DNA from 2 places in the Comamonas aquatica genome. Region 2 is predicted to be linked to the other one. Evidence: riboswitches for the same ligand, from Rfam matches in the RefSeq annotation. Region 2 holds a riboswitch; the other holds the start of a gene.

Region 1 (7,188 bases), 660 kb from region 2:
CTGAAATGGTGACGCGAGCGCTGTTCCGCGAAGACCCAGGCGTTGCATGCGGAAATGCTGCATTCAACGCCTGCCAGGTCCGGCAGTACCTTGATGCTGTAAGGTGGAAAGCCACGGAGCGTGGGGCATGGGCCTGGCGGTGCGACGGACACGCCCTGTTTTTTACCTTTTGGGGCAGTGCAGCTTGTAGATACTGCGCGATCAGCTATCTTTTTCGAGAAATCTCAGTCTTTGGTGGGGCGGCGGCCGGTCAGGGACCAACCGGCGTGCATGTTGTTCTTGTCGTTCTCGTATTCCCAGTTGGTGCCGCAGCGCTCGCAGACGTAGCGGGTGACGGTGACCATGCCGGTGGCGCGTTCGCGCTTGTAGTTGCTGCCCTGGGCCAGCTCGACGTGGCCGGGGGCTTTGCGCCAGTTGCGCTGGATGCCGGCGCAGGCATCGCACATTTCGATTTTTTTGAGTTCGCTCTGGCGCTGTGGATCTTGGGTCATGGTGTTCTTTTCGGCGGGCACGCAGGGCGTGCAGGGGGCATCACTGTACCTAAATCAGGCGGACGGTGTGCTGGCGGGCGGGATGGCGTGGTGGTGGGGCAGGGTACCGGCCATCGAGTGGGTCCGATTTGGTCTGCGTCTGGCACGCCTTTGGGCTGGAGAGGTCGTGCGGGGCGCAGGCCGTGCACGGTGTCTGCACCGAGGCACCGACGGTGTGGCGCTGGGTGAGGCACGCCACCTGCCGGGCGCTGAAGGCTGGGTCTTGCACCTGCCCCAAGCGGCCAGTGCGGCGCTCTGGCCGTCGCTGGCCGCGTGGGACATGCGCGGCATGGGGTTGGGGGGGCATGTCCCACCGCTGTACCGCGCCCGGGCGTGGGCGCGTCAGGGGCGCGGGGTCAGAACTGCACGCGTGCACCCAGTTTCCAGGTGCGCTCGAACTGCACGGGGTAGATGGCGTCGTCGCGCACCCAGATGCCGTTCTTGCGGTCCAGCAGGTTGCTGACGCCCACGTACATGTCCAGGTGCTTGTTCAGCTGGTGGCGGTAGGTCAGGTCCGTGCTCTGGAAGGCTTTCTGCCGCTGGGCGTTGTTGTTGTCAAAGTCGCCCGCGGCCCAGGTGCTGCTGCGCCAGGTGTGCGACAGGTGCAGGTTGCCACGTTCCGTCACGCGCAGGTTGAGGCCCAGCACCACGCTGTGGCGCGAGACGCCCGGCAGCTCCCTGCCATCGAAAGCGCCGCCGCCGTCGTTCTCGCGGTCGATGATGGCGCGTGTCCAGGCGTAGTTGATGTGGCCGGACAGCCGCGGGGTGATCTGCACGCGGTCCTGCAGCTCCAGGCCGTACTTGTGGGATTGGTCGATGTTGGTGTTGATGCCGGAGAACGGACCGGTCTCGAAGTAGTAGATCTCGTTCGAGAGCTTGGCATAGAAGGCCGACAGTTTCAGGCGGTGGTGTGCCGTCTGGTGGTTGGTGCCCACGGTCAGCGTGCGCGCCTTGGCGGGTTCGATGAAGCCGTTGAAGGCGGTGACGGGCGAGCCCGAGCGCCAGTCGGTGAAGAAGAAACGATCCACGTCCGGGGTGACGAAGGCGTCGCTGTAGTTCGCAAACAGTGCCAGTTGCGGCGACAGGCGGTGGTTGGCCCCCAGCTCCCACGAGGTCAGACGCTGCTCAGATTGCAGGGACTGGCCGCTGAGCGGGCTGTGGCGGTAGGTGACTTCCTCGCGGCGGATGCCGGCGGAGAGGGTGAGGGCCTCCAGCATGTACTGCCCCTGCAGGAACAGGCCGCGGTTGTGCTTGGTGGTGCTGCCGGATTGCGTGCGCTGGCCATCGAAGTTCTGATAACCCGCATTCAGGATCAGCGCGTCGTGCTGGAACTGCGCTGCCACTTCGTTGTACACGTAGCGGTACTGGGCGGGCGTAGAGTTGGGGTACCGCGAGGACTTGTCCTCATCGTTGTGGCGGGCCGACAGCTTCCACTGGCGGTTCACGCGGTACTCGGCGCCTAGGCTCCAGTGGTCGCTTTGCAGCTTCTGCTGGATGTAGGGGTAGGGGTCTCCGGTGTACATGCCGGGGTTGGCGTTGAACTGTGCCTGCGTCAGCGGATTCGGGTAGCGCGTGTCGATGTGCGAGGCGCCGGCCTCCATGTCCAGGCGCAGGCCTTCCACCGGCTTGAGGGCACCGGCCACACGCCAGGTGTTGCCTTCCGACTGGTCCCGGTGCCCGTGGGGTCGGGGCTGCTGAATCCGTTCACATGGCTGTGGTCCAGGGTGGCCGACAGATCGAAGCGCTCGCGGACCAGGCCTGCCGAGGCGATGGCGCCGCGCTGCCCGTGGTCGCCCGCATAGGTTTCCAGGCTGACGCCGCTGCGCGGCTTGGTGTAGATCTGGATCGTGCCGGCGGTGGCGCCGTCACCGAACATCACGGCACCGCTGCCCTTGGTGATTTCGATGCGCTCGATGTCGCTGAGCGAGATCGAGCCGATGAGCTGTGGGATGGAGTCGATGTTGTTGAGGCGGCGGCCATCGACCGAGATCACCAGGTTCTGGAAGCCGTCATTGCCATAGCCCCGCATGCTGATCTGCGGGGTGTAGCGGTTGCCGTAGCTGGGGCTGATCTGCAGCGAGCTTTGCTGCGCCAGATAGTCGAACAGCGAATGCGCGCCCGAGCGCTCGATGTCGCTGCGGGTGTGCACTTCGGACGCATAGGGCGCATCCTGGTCGTGCATGTCGATGCGTGTGGCCGAGACCACGATGGGCTCGCTGAGGCTGGACTGGGCGCTGGCAGGGGCCGCCAACAAAGACAGGGCGGTTCCCACAGCCAGGGAACAGGGGGAAGGACGGAAGGGCATGGACATCACTCATCAGGCCGCGATCCTGCGTCCCCGCAGGCGGCGGCGTTGCGTACATGGATGCACCGCGTTTGGGGAAGGGGGCTGCTGAAGGCAGCCAACATGCCGCACTCGTCGCTGCCACCCCGCAGCGCATCCGACTCTGTACGTTTCGGCCGGTCTCCGGGCTGGTGCGTTGGTCCGGTTGACCGGACATGTGGAACGCCTTCCCAGGACGTTGTCGTCCCAGTGGCACAGGTTCCACAGACTCGCACTTACCGTTGCGGGGGCAGCACAGGCATTGCATCCATCGGGGGATGGCGCGCACCTGTTTCCCGTTTAACCCAGGGCGTGACCGACCTGGGCACCGATAACGTGGTTACCGCCTCTTGGGAGGCAGTGGACGGCGATGATACCGGGCTTCCCGCCCGCACGGGTTGCGCGGCGCAGGTGCCCGCAGCGCTGGGACGTGCATCCAGGTTGTGGCGTGACAGGGGGTTTGCTGAAAGTTGGTGCTTGCACTGTGTGGGCGCGCCCGCGGCATCACCGCGCGCACGGAGCCTGTGGCGTGGGGCGTGTGTCCAGCGCGCTCAGCGCGAATGCACCACGCTGGCGTCGATCTCGCCATACACGGTGATGCCGCTGCCGCTGCGGGCGCTGGTGTCCGAGGGCTGGTAGTACTGCGCGCGCTGGGCGCAGCCACCCAGGGCCAGTGCAAAGCACAGGGCGGTGGCGCAAAGGGTCATGGTTCTCATGGGCAACTCCTGGTCCAAGGCTAAGGCCTGGGCGGCCGGGGCCGGTAAGCAGAGGTAAGTGTCACCCTGGCAGGCGGGGGTATCCGGGCACAGGGGGCACCGACAGGCCTCCGAAGGCCTGGGTCATTGGACCGGGCGCAATGGGCCGGTCCATCGCCCCGTCCTTGGCCGGGGCCAGCCCGGTCCTGCACCGGGGGAAGTCCGGTGCGCGCAGCCTGCCTGCTCGGTCAGGGGGGCTGGTCAGGCCGGCAGGCACTGCAGCGCGGCCTGGACCAGCTGCATGGTGGCCAGCGGGTCGTCGCAGGCGATGGTGCGGCGCTGGGGCATGCTGCGCAGCCAGGTGATCTGGCGCTTGGCCAACTGGCGCGTGGCGGCAATGCCCTTTTCGCGCACCAGGTGCATGTTCAGTTGCGGGGCGTTCTTGCGGACCTGCCAGTCCAGCTCTTCCCAGACTTGGCGGTAGCCCACGCAGCGCATGCTGGGCAGGTCGGGGTGCAGGTCGCCGCGTGCGCGCAGGGCCTGCACTTCGTCGATGAAGCCGGCGTCCAGCATCGCCTGGAAGCGCTGGGCGATGCGGGCGTGCAGCCAGGCACGGTCGCTGGGTTCCAACGAAAACAGCGTGCAATCAAAGGCGGGCTGTGCGTCTTCAGCTCTCTTTTTTGCTTGGTGAAAGCTGGACAGTGGCTGGCCGGAGATGTGCCACACCTCCAGCGCACGCTGGATGCGCTGGCTGTCGCCGGGCGCCAGGCGGGCGGCGGTTTCCGGGTCCACCTGGGCCAGTTCGGCATGCATGGCAGGCCAGCCGATGCTGGCGGCCTGGGCGTCTAGCCGGGCGCGCACCTCGGGGTCGGCGGCAGGCATGTCGTCGATGCCGTCGAGCAGCGCCTTGAAATACAGCATGGTGCCGCCCACCAGCAGCGGGATGGCGCCGCGTGCGCGGATCTCAGCGACCAGGCGCTGGGTGTCCTGCACGAACTCGGCCGCGCTGTACGACTGCAGCGGGTCGAGGATGTCGATCAGGTGGTGGGGCACGGCGGCCCGCTCCTGCAGGCTGGGTTTGGCGGTACCGATGTCCATGCCGCGGTAGACCAGGGCCGAGTCCACGCTGATGATTTCACTGGGTTGGCCGCGCTGGGCCAGGACGGCGGCCAGGGCCAGCGCGCCGTTGGTTTTACCGGAAGCCGTGGGGCCTGCAATCGCAATGCAGGGCAGAGGGTGGGGGGACGCAGTCAAGGCAGGGGGCAGGAAAGGGTTGAAGCCAGCCCGGCGCGCATCAGGCCGAAGTGGCCGCGCCGGGGGCGCCGTAGCGGCGCACCAGCGTCCATGATGCCAAGGCTGCGGCCAGGCACCACAGGCCCAGGCCGAAAACCAAGGGGTACACAGTGCCATTGAAGCTGCGGCCCAGCACCTGCCCGGTGGCAAAGGCGCACACCATCATGATGAAGCCGTTGAGCGCCGAGGCCGTGCCCGCCGCCTGCGGAAAGCTGCTGACCGCGCCGCTTTGCCCGCAGGGCTGCTGGATGCCGTGGGCCACCGGGTACAGCATGCACACCGCAGCATAGGCCAGGCCGCTGCGCACGCCGGCCCAGGCCAGCGCCGCCAGCAGCACGGCGCACAGCAGGGCCAGGCCGCCGGCCACGGCCACGGTGCGGCGCACGCCCCAGCGCACCAGCAGGCGGCGGCACAGGATGGTGCCACCGATGTAGACCATGCCGTTGGCGGCCAGCAGCAGGCCGATGTCCTGTGCGCTCCAGCCCAGCACGCCCATGAACACGAAGGGCGAGCCGGTCAGGAACACCACCAGCCCGGCGAACGAACAGCTGGTGGTGGCCGTGTAGGCCAGGAAGGTGGGGTGGCTGAGGATGCGGCGCCAGTTCTGCCACAGCAGCCGCGGGCGCAGGGCGTGCGGGTTGAAGTGCTGCACGCTTTCCTGGAAATGCAGCCACACCAGCAACCAGGCCCCGCTGCCGGCCAGCGCCAGGGTGACCATGGTGGCGCGCCAGCCCAGGTGGGTGGCCAGCAGGCTGCCCAGCAGCGGGCTGCTGCAGGCCAGCACGCCCAGGCCAGTCAGGGCCTTGGACATGGCCTGCGCCCCTTCGACGGGCTGGTACAGGTCGCGCACGATGGCGCGCGCCGCCATGACGGCCGCGCCCAGGGCGGCGCCCTGCAGCACCCGCAGCACGATGAGGCTGTGCATGTCGGGCGCCAGCGCGCAGCCCACGGCCGCCAGCACGTACAGGCCGATGCCGGTCAGCAGGATGGGGCGGCGGCCCCAGCGGTCGGACAGCGGGCCCCACAGCAGCTGCGAGCCGCCAAAGGCCAGCAGCAGTGCGGTGAAGGTGGTCTGGGTCTGGGCCACGCTGGCGCCCAGCTGTTCAGTCAGCAGGGGCAGGGCCGGCAGGTACAGGTCGGTCGTCAGCGGCTGCAGGCCCAGCAGCAGGGCCAGCATGGCGATGACGAACACGGGGGACATGGCCGCGCGTGGGGCGGCGGAGGGGGAAACAGAAGACACGAACAACCAGTGCGAAGTGAAACCAACGGGCGGCAGGCCATGGGGACCGGCCGCCGCGCAGGTTAGCAGTTGCACCTGGGCGTGGTGTCGCTTGTTTAAGACAGTGGCAAAAAATGCCGCTGGCGCTTGCCAGGTAAGCGCGAACAGCTATGGATTTTTAGGCGCCAACCACGCGGCCAGGGCGGCGCGGTACTGGGCCTGGCCCAGGCTGTTGGTGTTGTGGTGCGTGCCGCCTTGCACCAGCACCCACTGCTTGGGCGGCACGGCGGCGTCGTACAGCTGCTGGCCCAGGGCCGGGGGCACCAGCGTATCGGCGCTGCCGTGCACCACCAGCAGCGGCGCGCCGATGTGGGCCACCTTGTCCAGCGAGTCGAATTTCTGCGTGATCAGCGGCCCCAGCGGCAGCCAGCCCCACTGGAAGTTGCGCGCCATGTCCCGGATGTTGGTGAAGGTGCCTTCCACCACTAGGCCCTGTTCGTCGTCGACGCGCGTGGCCAGGTCGATGGCGATGGCCCCGCCCAGCGAGTGGCCGAAGATGAAGCGTGGCGCCTGGGGGTGCTGTTGCGCCAGCCAGTGCCAGGCGGCCAGCGCGTCTTCGCGGGCGCTGACCTCCGAGGGCAGGCTGGCCGGCTGGGTCTGGCCGAAGCCGCGGTAGTCGATGGCCAGCACGGCAAAGCCCAGGGCGTGCATGTGGCGCATGCGCAGGGTGGAGCCGGTGACGTTCCAGCGCGCGCCGTGCAGGTACAGCAGCACGGGTGCGCGGGGATTTTTCTGGGCGAGCCACAGGCCGTGCAGGCGCACGGCCTGCTGGTCAGCTTGGCTGTGGAAGTCGATCCACACGTCCTGCATGCCCGCCATGTCGGCACGCTGCCAGACGCGGTCGCTGGGCTGGAAGATCATGGCGCGCTGCTTGGCATCCAGCGCAGAGCAGCCGGCCACGGACAGTGCGGTGGCGACGGCGGTGGCCCAGATCAGGTGGCGCAGTTTCATGGTGGTGGTGACGCAAAACAGGGTGGTTTGGGACTATGCTTGCCGGCAAGCTTGCGCGCGGCCGTGCAGGCGTTGACCAAGGATGAATGTGACCATGCTGATCGGGCTTGCTGCCAA
Region 2 (7,188 bases):
GGTGGCGGCACCGCCGCACAGCAGGAGGGCCGCCAGGCGGCTGGGGGGCAAGAGGGTCATGGAGGGGCCTTTCAAACGCAGGGAGCAGGGGGCGCCAGCGGCTGAAAGCGCAGCACGTGGCGGCCGTCCTGGGGGTCGATCAGGGTGCGCGCCTGCACCTGGAAGACGCTGCGCAGCAGTTCGGGGCTGAGCACCTCGGCCGGCGGACCGAGCCGCACCAGCCGCCCGTGCTGCAGCACCGCCAGCCGGTCGCAGGCCAGGGCCTGGTTCAGGTCGTGCAGCGCCACCACCTTGGTGATGGGCAGGCCCTGGATCAGCTGCATCAGCGACAGCTGCTGGTGGATGTCGAGGTGGTTGGTCGGCTCGTCCAGCAGCAGCACGCCGGGCTGCTGCGCCAGGGCCCGCGCCAGGTGGGCGCGCTGGCGTTCACCGCCCGACAGGGTGCTCCAGGCGCTGTGTGCCTTGGCCTGCAGGCCCACGGCGGCCAGCGACTGGGCCACCACCGCGCGGTCGTGGGCCGACAGCGGGCGCAGTGCGGACAGCCAGGGCGTGCGCCCCAGTTCCACCGCGTCCCAGACGCTGATGGCATCTTGTGTATGGGCCATCTGCGGCACGAAGGCCAGCTGCCGCGCCAGCGAACGGCGTGGCAGGGTGCGCAGCGGCTGTGTGCCCAGCAGCACCTCGCCCTGCTGGGGGCGCAGCACGCCGGACAGCAGGCGCAGCAGGCTGGACTTGCCCGAGCCGTTCGGGCCGATCAGGCCCAGCAGCTCACCGGCTTGCACCTGCAGCGAGACATCGTGCACGATGCGCGTGCCGTGCGCCTGCCAGCTGATGCCGCAGGCCTGTAGGGCGGGGGACTGCACGGCCGTCATGGCCGGCCCCCGGGGGCTTTGAGCAGGATGAGCGCGAACACGGGCGCACCCACCAGGGCCGTGATGACGCCGATGGGCAGCACCTGGCCAGGGATCAGCGTGCGCGAGACCACGTCCGCTGCAATCAGAAACAGGGCGCCCATCAGCGCGCTGACCGGGATCAGCCGGCGGTGCCGCACGCCCACCAGCAGGCGGGCGGCGTGCGGAATCACCAGCCCCACAAAGCCGATCGCGCCGACGATGGATACCATCACCGCCGTCATCAGCGCGGCGGCCAGCAGCAGCGTCAGCTGCACGCGGCGCACGGGCACGCCCAGGGCGGCGGCGGATTCGCTGCCAAAGGTGAAGGCATCGAGCGAGCGCGCGTGCAGCAGGCACACCACCGTGCCGGCGACGGCCACGGTGGCCGCCCCCAGCGTGTCGGGCCAGCGCACGCCGCTGAGGCTGCCCAGCAGCCAGAACATGATGCCGCGCGCCTGTTCGGCGCTGCCGGACTTGGTGATGATCAGCGAGGTGAGGGCGTTGAACAGCTGCGAGCCGGCGATGCCGGCCAGCACGATCTGCCCGCTGTTGTGCAGGCCACCCCGCCCGGCCGCGTGGGCCAGCAGCGCCACCAGGGCGAAGGCGCAGACGGCGCCGACAAAGGCGCCGGTGGTCATGGAGATGGCGCCGGCGCCCAGGCCGGCCACGGTCACCAGCACCGCGCCCGTGGAGGCCCCGGCCGAGATGCCCAGCAAATAGGGTTCGGCCAACGCATTGCGCAACAGCGACTGCAGGATCACGCCCGAGATGGCCAGCCCGGCGCCGCAGCAGGCGGCCACCAGGGCGCGTGTCAGGCGGTAGTTCCAGACAATGCCCTGGTTGATGGGGTCGACGGCGTAGCTGGCGCCCGCCAACTGGTTGGCCAGCACCTCGAAGACGGTGCGCACGGAAATCTCGGTCTCGCCGATCGCAATCCCCAGCACGACGGCGACCAGCAGCAGCCCCAGGGCGGCCAGGGTCAGCAGACCCCCGCGCAGCCACAGGCCGGCCGCGTGCAGCAGGGCGGGCGCAGGCGGGCGCGCCACGGTCTGCATCAGCACCGTGCGCACCCGGGCGCGGGCCATTGGGCCCGGCGTGGACGGCCGTGTGTCACTTCGCGCGGCCCTGCAGCTGCAGCATCGCCTCGGCGATCTGCTCCATGCCATCCACCTGGCGGATGGAACCCTGCAGCGCATCGGCATCCACGATCACGATGCGCTGGTGCTTGACGGCGTCCATGTGCCGGGTGACCGGGTCCTGCTGCAGGAACTCCAGCTTCTTCTGGTAGTCGTCGGCCGGGAAGCGGCGGCGATCCATGCGGGCGATGATCAGCACCGACGGGTTGGCCTTGGCGACGGTCTCCCAGCCCACGGTGGGCCACTCTTCGGTCGAACTGACGATGTTGCGCAGGCCCAGGGTCTGCATCATGTAGCCGGCCACGCCGTTCTTGCCGGCCATGTAGGGGTCGGCTGCCAGGTCGGCGCTGGAGAACCACAGCGCCGCCGTGAGCTGCTGGCGCTGCGCGCCCTGGACCTTGGCCACGGCCTGGGCCTGGCGGTCGCTGAGGCTCTGGACCAGCTGCGCGCCGCGCGCCGGCACGCCGAAGATCTCGGCCAACTGGCGGATGCTCTTGTACAGGGTCTGGACGTCGTAGCTGGCCGTGCGCGTGCCGTCGGCGCCGACCAGGTTGTTCTTGCCTTCGCAATCGGTAGGCATGGCGTAGGTGGCGATGCGCAGGTCATGGAACTGCTCGCGCGTGGCGACCACGCCGTCCTTGCCCACCATCCACTCGAACTGCGAGACCACGAGGGCCGGGCGCTTGCCGATCACCGACTCGAAGCTGGGAATGTTGTCCGACAGGCGCGGCACCTTGTCGTTGATGGCCTTGAACTGCGGCAGCACGGGGTTGAACCACAGGGCGGTGCCCACCACCTTGTCACCCAGACCCAGGGCATAGAGCATTTCCGTGCCGCCCTGGCCGATGGTGACCACCGAGGCCGGTGCCCGGTCCAGGTGGAGGCGATGGCCGCAGTTCTGCAACTGCAGCGGGTAGTCCGCAGCGTGGGCAGACAGGGCGGTGGCCAGCAGGGTGGCGTAGGCAAGGCGTCGAGGCAGCATCAGGGGGCTTCTTTCCAGAAAAAGCGGGTACCCCTGGAAGCACTGGCAACACCCCTGCGGCGCGCGGGACCCCGAAAGGCCCTGGCAGGCAGGTCCACGGGACATTGCTCACTTCCCGGACACCCCGCCGGCAATCGATGGTTGGTGCTTTGGCAGGTCTCCTGACTGGCACGTCATCGCGTCGCCCCGCCTTCCCGAATGTGGATTCAGTGGCGGATGGGGCGGGCTCGTTGCCTACAGTTGCGGGGGCAGTTCCATTCGGCCGCCAGCCCCTGAAGCGGGTGGCGGTCATTGGATTCCCTCATGCGGCTGGCGGTGGCTGGCGCATGTCCTTGCGGAACCAAAGTTCGGGTAATGTAGCTGATTTTGTAGCGTCTGGCGCAGGCACCGTCTGCGTGGACACCTGTTTCCAGTCTGATATGTCCCTTCCCGAATGCATGGCCATTGCGCCCGTCCACCGCCTGGAGGCGGTGCAGGACTTCTTGCACATGGCCCGCCAGCAGATGTTCGGCACGCTGGTGGATCCGCAGCAAACCCCCGCGGATCTGCAGCATTTTGAGCAGGTGTACGCGGCGGGCACGGGCGGCATGTGGGCGGCCCGGCATCCGCAGCACGGCATGGTGGGCAGCATTGCCTACCGCGCCTACGATGGACGCTTCGCGCAACTGGATTTCGGCGCGCTGCGCGTGGTGGAGGTGGTGCGCCTGTTCGTCGCCCCGGTGTGGCGCCGGCAGGGGCTGGCTGTGGCCTTGATGGACCACGTGCGCCAGCATGCCATCGCCCAGGGGGTGCAACTGCTGTACCTGCACACGCACCCGTTCCTGCCGGGCGCGCTGGAGTTCTGGCAGCAGCAGGGCTTTCAGGTGGTGCAGCGCGAAACGGCCGCGCCCTGGCACACCATCCACATGCAATGCGCGCTGTAGCGCTTGCCGCCCGCGGTCTGCGCCGCAGGGCCGGCAGTCGCTTCTGCTTCTATAATCCAGACTCCAACAGGAGCCCTGCCGCACCCGCGTGCGTGGGGTGAAACGGGAAGTCCGGTGACCTCGCACCCCTGGTGTAGAGCATTCCGGCGCAGCCCCCGCTGCTGTAAGCCTGACAGACACACTTCGATGCCACTGGGTGCCCCCCGGGAAGGCGGTGTGCGCTGTATGACGGCAAGCCAGAATACCGACCTGTTGGCACGCAGTTGTATGCCACGGGGTGTGGGCCGTTTGCTGACAGGTTCCATCCCGCCTTGGCGGGGCGCCGGCCCGCCGCACACACACACCACCTTCCCGTATGGGCATGCCTTTCCATGGAAATGGCTCGGGGAGAGCATGGACCTCACGTTCAAACAACAGCATGCCGAACGCATGCAGGACAAGAAAGCCCAGGTGCAGGCTGCCATGGCGCGCGCCCAGGTCGAGCGCGGCATCGTCGTGCTGCTGACCGGCCATGGCAAGGGCAAGACCACCTCGGCTTTCGGCATGCTGTACCGGGCCCTGGGCCATGGCCTGCGCGCCGGCGTGGTGCAGTTCATCACGGGCACCCACGCCTCGGGCGAAGTCACCTTTTTGCAGCAGCAGGGGCTGCTGGGGCAGGGGGCGAGGGCCCAGGTGGACTACCACGCCATGGCCACGGGCTGTTCCTGGCAGCGCAGCGACTGGGACGCCGACCTGCCCGCCGCCAACCAGGCCTGGCAGGCGGCGCAGCGCATGCTGGCCGACCCCAGCCTGCGCCTGGTGGTGCTCGACGAGCTGACCTTCATGCTGCAGTACGGCTATCTGGCGCTGCCCGAGCTGCTGCAGGCGCTGGAGCGCCGCCCCGCCGGGCAATCGGTGGTCATCACCGGCCGCAGTGCGCCGGCACCGCTGCTGGCGCTGGCGGACACGGTCAGCGAGATCGCCGACACCCGGCATGCCTTCCAGGCCGGCGTGAAGGCGCAGGCGGGCGTGGACTTCTGATGCGGCCACCGCTGCGAGCTATGCTGCTGGCGCTGTGCGCCGGCCTGCCCATGGCCGTGGGGGCGGGGGCGCTGCCCACACTGATGTCCACCAACATCTGCGCCGACACCCTGGCGCTGAGCCTGGCGGCGCCGCAGCAGATCCTGTCGCTGTCGCGCCAGAGCCAGGATGCGCAGCGCTTTTCCCTGGCCGCCCAGGCCCGGCAGTTTCCCGCCAACGAAGCGACGGCGGAGGACGTGCTGCACCTGCAGCCCCAGGTGGTGTTGGCCTCGCGGCGCTGGAATGCCCGGCACCAGACGGCCTTGCTCCAGCGCCATGGCGTGCAGATCGTGACGGTGCCGTTTCCCACCGACTGGGAGGGCATCTTCAGCAGCACGCGCAAGATGGGCCAGGCCCTGGGGCGCGAGGCCGCAGCGCAGGCGCTGCTGGACAGCCTGTCCGCGAGGCTGGCGCAGTTGCGCGCCACACCGCGGCCTTTCAAGGTCCTGTACCTACGCCCGAATGGCGGCAGCGCGGGGGCGCAGACGCATGTGGACGCCGTGCTGACGGCCGCCGGCCTGCGCAACCATGCCAGCGCGCTGGGCCTGCAGGGCTGGGGGCGCATCGACCTGGAGCGCATTGTGCAGAACCCGCCCGACATCTTCATCACCCCCGGGCTGGTCAATGACGCGGCCTACGCCCGCTCCGGGCTGAGCCGCCATCCGCAGATGCAAAAGCTGCTGCAGCACATCCCCGTGGTGGTGCTGCAGCACAACGACTGGGGCTGCAGCAACTGGCAACTGATCGAGGCGGCCGAGTCGGTGGCCGCCCAGATCGACGCCTTGCCGCGGCCTGCCGCCCGGGTGGCGCTGCGCGAGGGGGCGCCATGATGCGCTGGACCCCGCGCACCGGCATGCCCCGTGTCTGGCTGCTGAACACCGGGCTGCTGGCCCTGCTGCTGGTGCTGGCCGGCATCTCCCTGGGCATCGGTTCGGTGTCCATCGGGGTGGCGGACTGGTGGGCGGCTGCCTGGCAGCCTGCAGGCGCCAGCGATCTGGCCGTGCGCCACCAGGCCATCGTGCAGGAAATCCGCCTGCCGCGCGTGGTGCTGGCGGTGCTGGTGGGCATGTCGCTGGGTGTCGCGGGCGCGGCCCTGCAAGGCCTGCTGCGCAATCCGCTGGCAGAGCCCGGCCTGCTGGGCGTCAGCTCCAGCGCCGGCCTGGGTGCCGTGCTGTGCATCTATTTCGGGCTGTGGCACTGGAATGCCTGGCTGTTGCCCACGGTGGCCATGGCCAGCGCGGCCGCCGCCACCCTGGTGCTCTACCGCATCGCCAGCCGGGGCGCTAGCAATCTGACCCTGATTCTGGCGGGCGTGGCCATGTCCTCGCTGATGGCGGCGCTGACGTCGTTGGCCATCAACCTGGCCCCCACGCCCACCGACATGCAGGACATCGTGCTGTGGCTGATGGGCTCGCTGGCCGACCGCAGCTTCGACGAGGTGCGGCTGTGCCTGCCGTTCATTGCGCTGGGGCTGCTGATCCTGGCCGGCAGCGGCCGGCAACTGGATGCGCTGACGCTGGGCGAGGACGAGGCCGCCAGCATGGGCGTGAACCTGCCGCGGCTGCGCGCGCAGGTGATTGCCGGCACGGCGCTGTGCGTGGGTGCCAGCGTGGCGGTGACGGGGTCCATCGGCTTCATCGGGCTGGTGGTGCCGCACCTGTTCCGCAGCCTTGTGGGCTACCGGCCTTCGCGCCTGCTGCTGCCCAGTGCGCTGGGCGGGGCCGTGCTGCTGCTGGGGGCAGACATTGCGTTGCGCCTGCTCAGCGGGCGGGTGGAGCTGATGCTGGGCGTGGTCACGGCCCTGATCGGCGCGCCCTTCTTCTTTTACCTGGTGGTGCGCGAGCGCTGGAGGCATCGCTGATGCGTACGCTGTCGGTCGAGTCGCTGCAGGTGGCATGGCGGGGTCAGGCCTGCGTGCAGGACCTGTCGTTCCAGGTCCAGTCGGGTGAGCTGTTGGCCCTGATCGGCCCCAACGGTGCGGGCAAGAGCACGGTGCTGCGGGCTCTGGCCCAGTTGCTGCCGCACCAGGGGCGGGTGCTGCTGGATGGCGAGGACCTGGCCCGCCTGGCCCCCCACCAGCGCGCCAGGCGCCTGGCCTACCTGGCCCAGGGCGACCAGGTGGCCTGGCCCTTGCAGGTGCGTGACTTCGTGGCGCTGGGGCGCTTGCCGCACCAAGGCCGCTGGCGCCTGGCATC

Evidence for each region. Region 2 has a riboswitch for cobalamin ahead of cobO (cob(I)yrinic acid a,c-diamide adenosyltransferase). Riboswitches for the same ligand answer to the same signal wherever they lie in the genome.
Region 1: another riboswitch for cobalamin. It lies ahead of KAQ61_RS02590 (TonB-dependent receptor); the one in region 2 lies ahead of cobO (cob(I)yrinic acid a,c-diamide adenosyltransferase).

Annotation. Positions count from the first base shown of each region.
Region 1 is NZ_CP072916.1:550,683-557,870, forward strand. Features, by position in the region: gene KAQ61_RS02580 (hypothetical protein) at 225-491, opposite strand; gene KAQ61_RS02585 (TonB-dependent receptor) at 887-2,173, opposite strand; gene KAQ61_RS02590 (TonB-dependent receptor) at 2,083-2,835, opposite strand; cobalamin riboswitch at 2,972-3,198, opposite strand; gene KAQ61_RS02595 (hypothetical protein) at 3,405-3,569, opposite strand; gene miaA (tRNA (adenosine(37)-N6)-dimethylallyltransferase MiaA) at 3,810-4,802, opposite strand; gene KAQ61_RS02605 (multidrug effflux MFS transporter) at 4,843-6,081, opposite strand; gene KAQ61_RS02610 (alpha/beta hydrolase) at 6,229-7,071, opposite strand; gene KAQ61_RS02615 (methylglyoxal synthase) at 7,166-7,188, shown strand, end outside.
Region 2 is NZ_CP072916.1:1,215,474-1,222,661, forward strand. Features, by position in the region: gene KAQ61_RS05795 (pseudoazurin) at 1-60, opposite strand, end outside; gene KAQ61_RS05800 (ABC transporter ATP-binding protein) at 72-863, opposite strand; gene KAQ61_RS05805 (FecCD family ABC transporter permease) at 869-1,978, opposite strand; gene KAQ61_RS05810 (ABC transporter substrate-binding protein) at 2,004-3,011, opposite strand; cobalamin riboswitch at 3,146-3,371, opposite strand; gene KAQ61_RS05815 (GNAT family N-acetyltransferase) at 3,431-3,934, shown strand; cobalamin riboswitch at 3,986-4,201, shown strand; gene cobO (cob(I)yrinic acid a,c-diamide adenosyltransferase) at 4,328-4,954, shown strand; gene KAQ61_RS05825 (ABC transporter substrate-binding protein) at 4,954-5,823, shown strand; gene KAQ61_RS05830 (FecCD family ABC transporter permease) at 5,820-6,854, shown strand; gene KAQ61_RS05835 (ABC transporter ATP-binding protein) at 6,854-7,188, shown strand, end outside.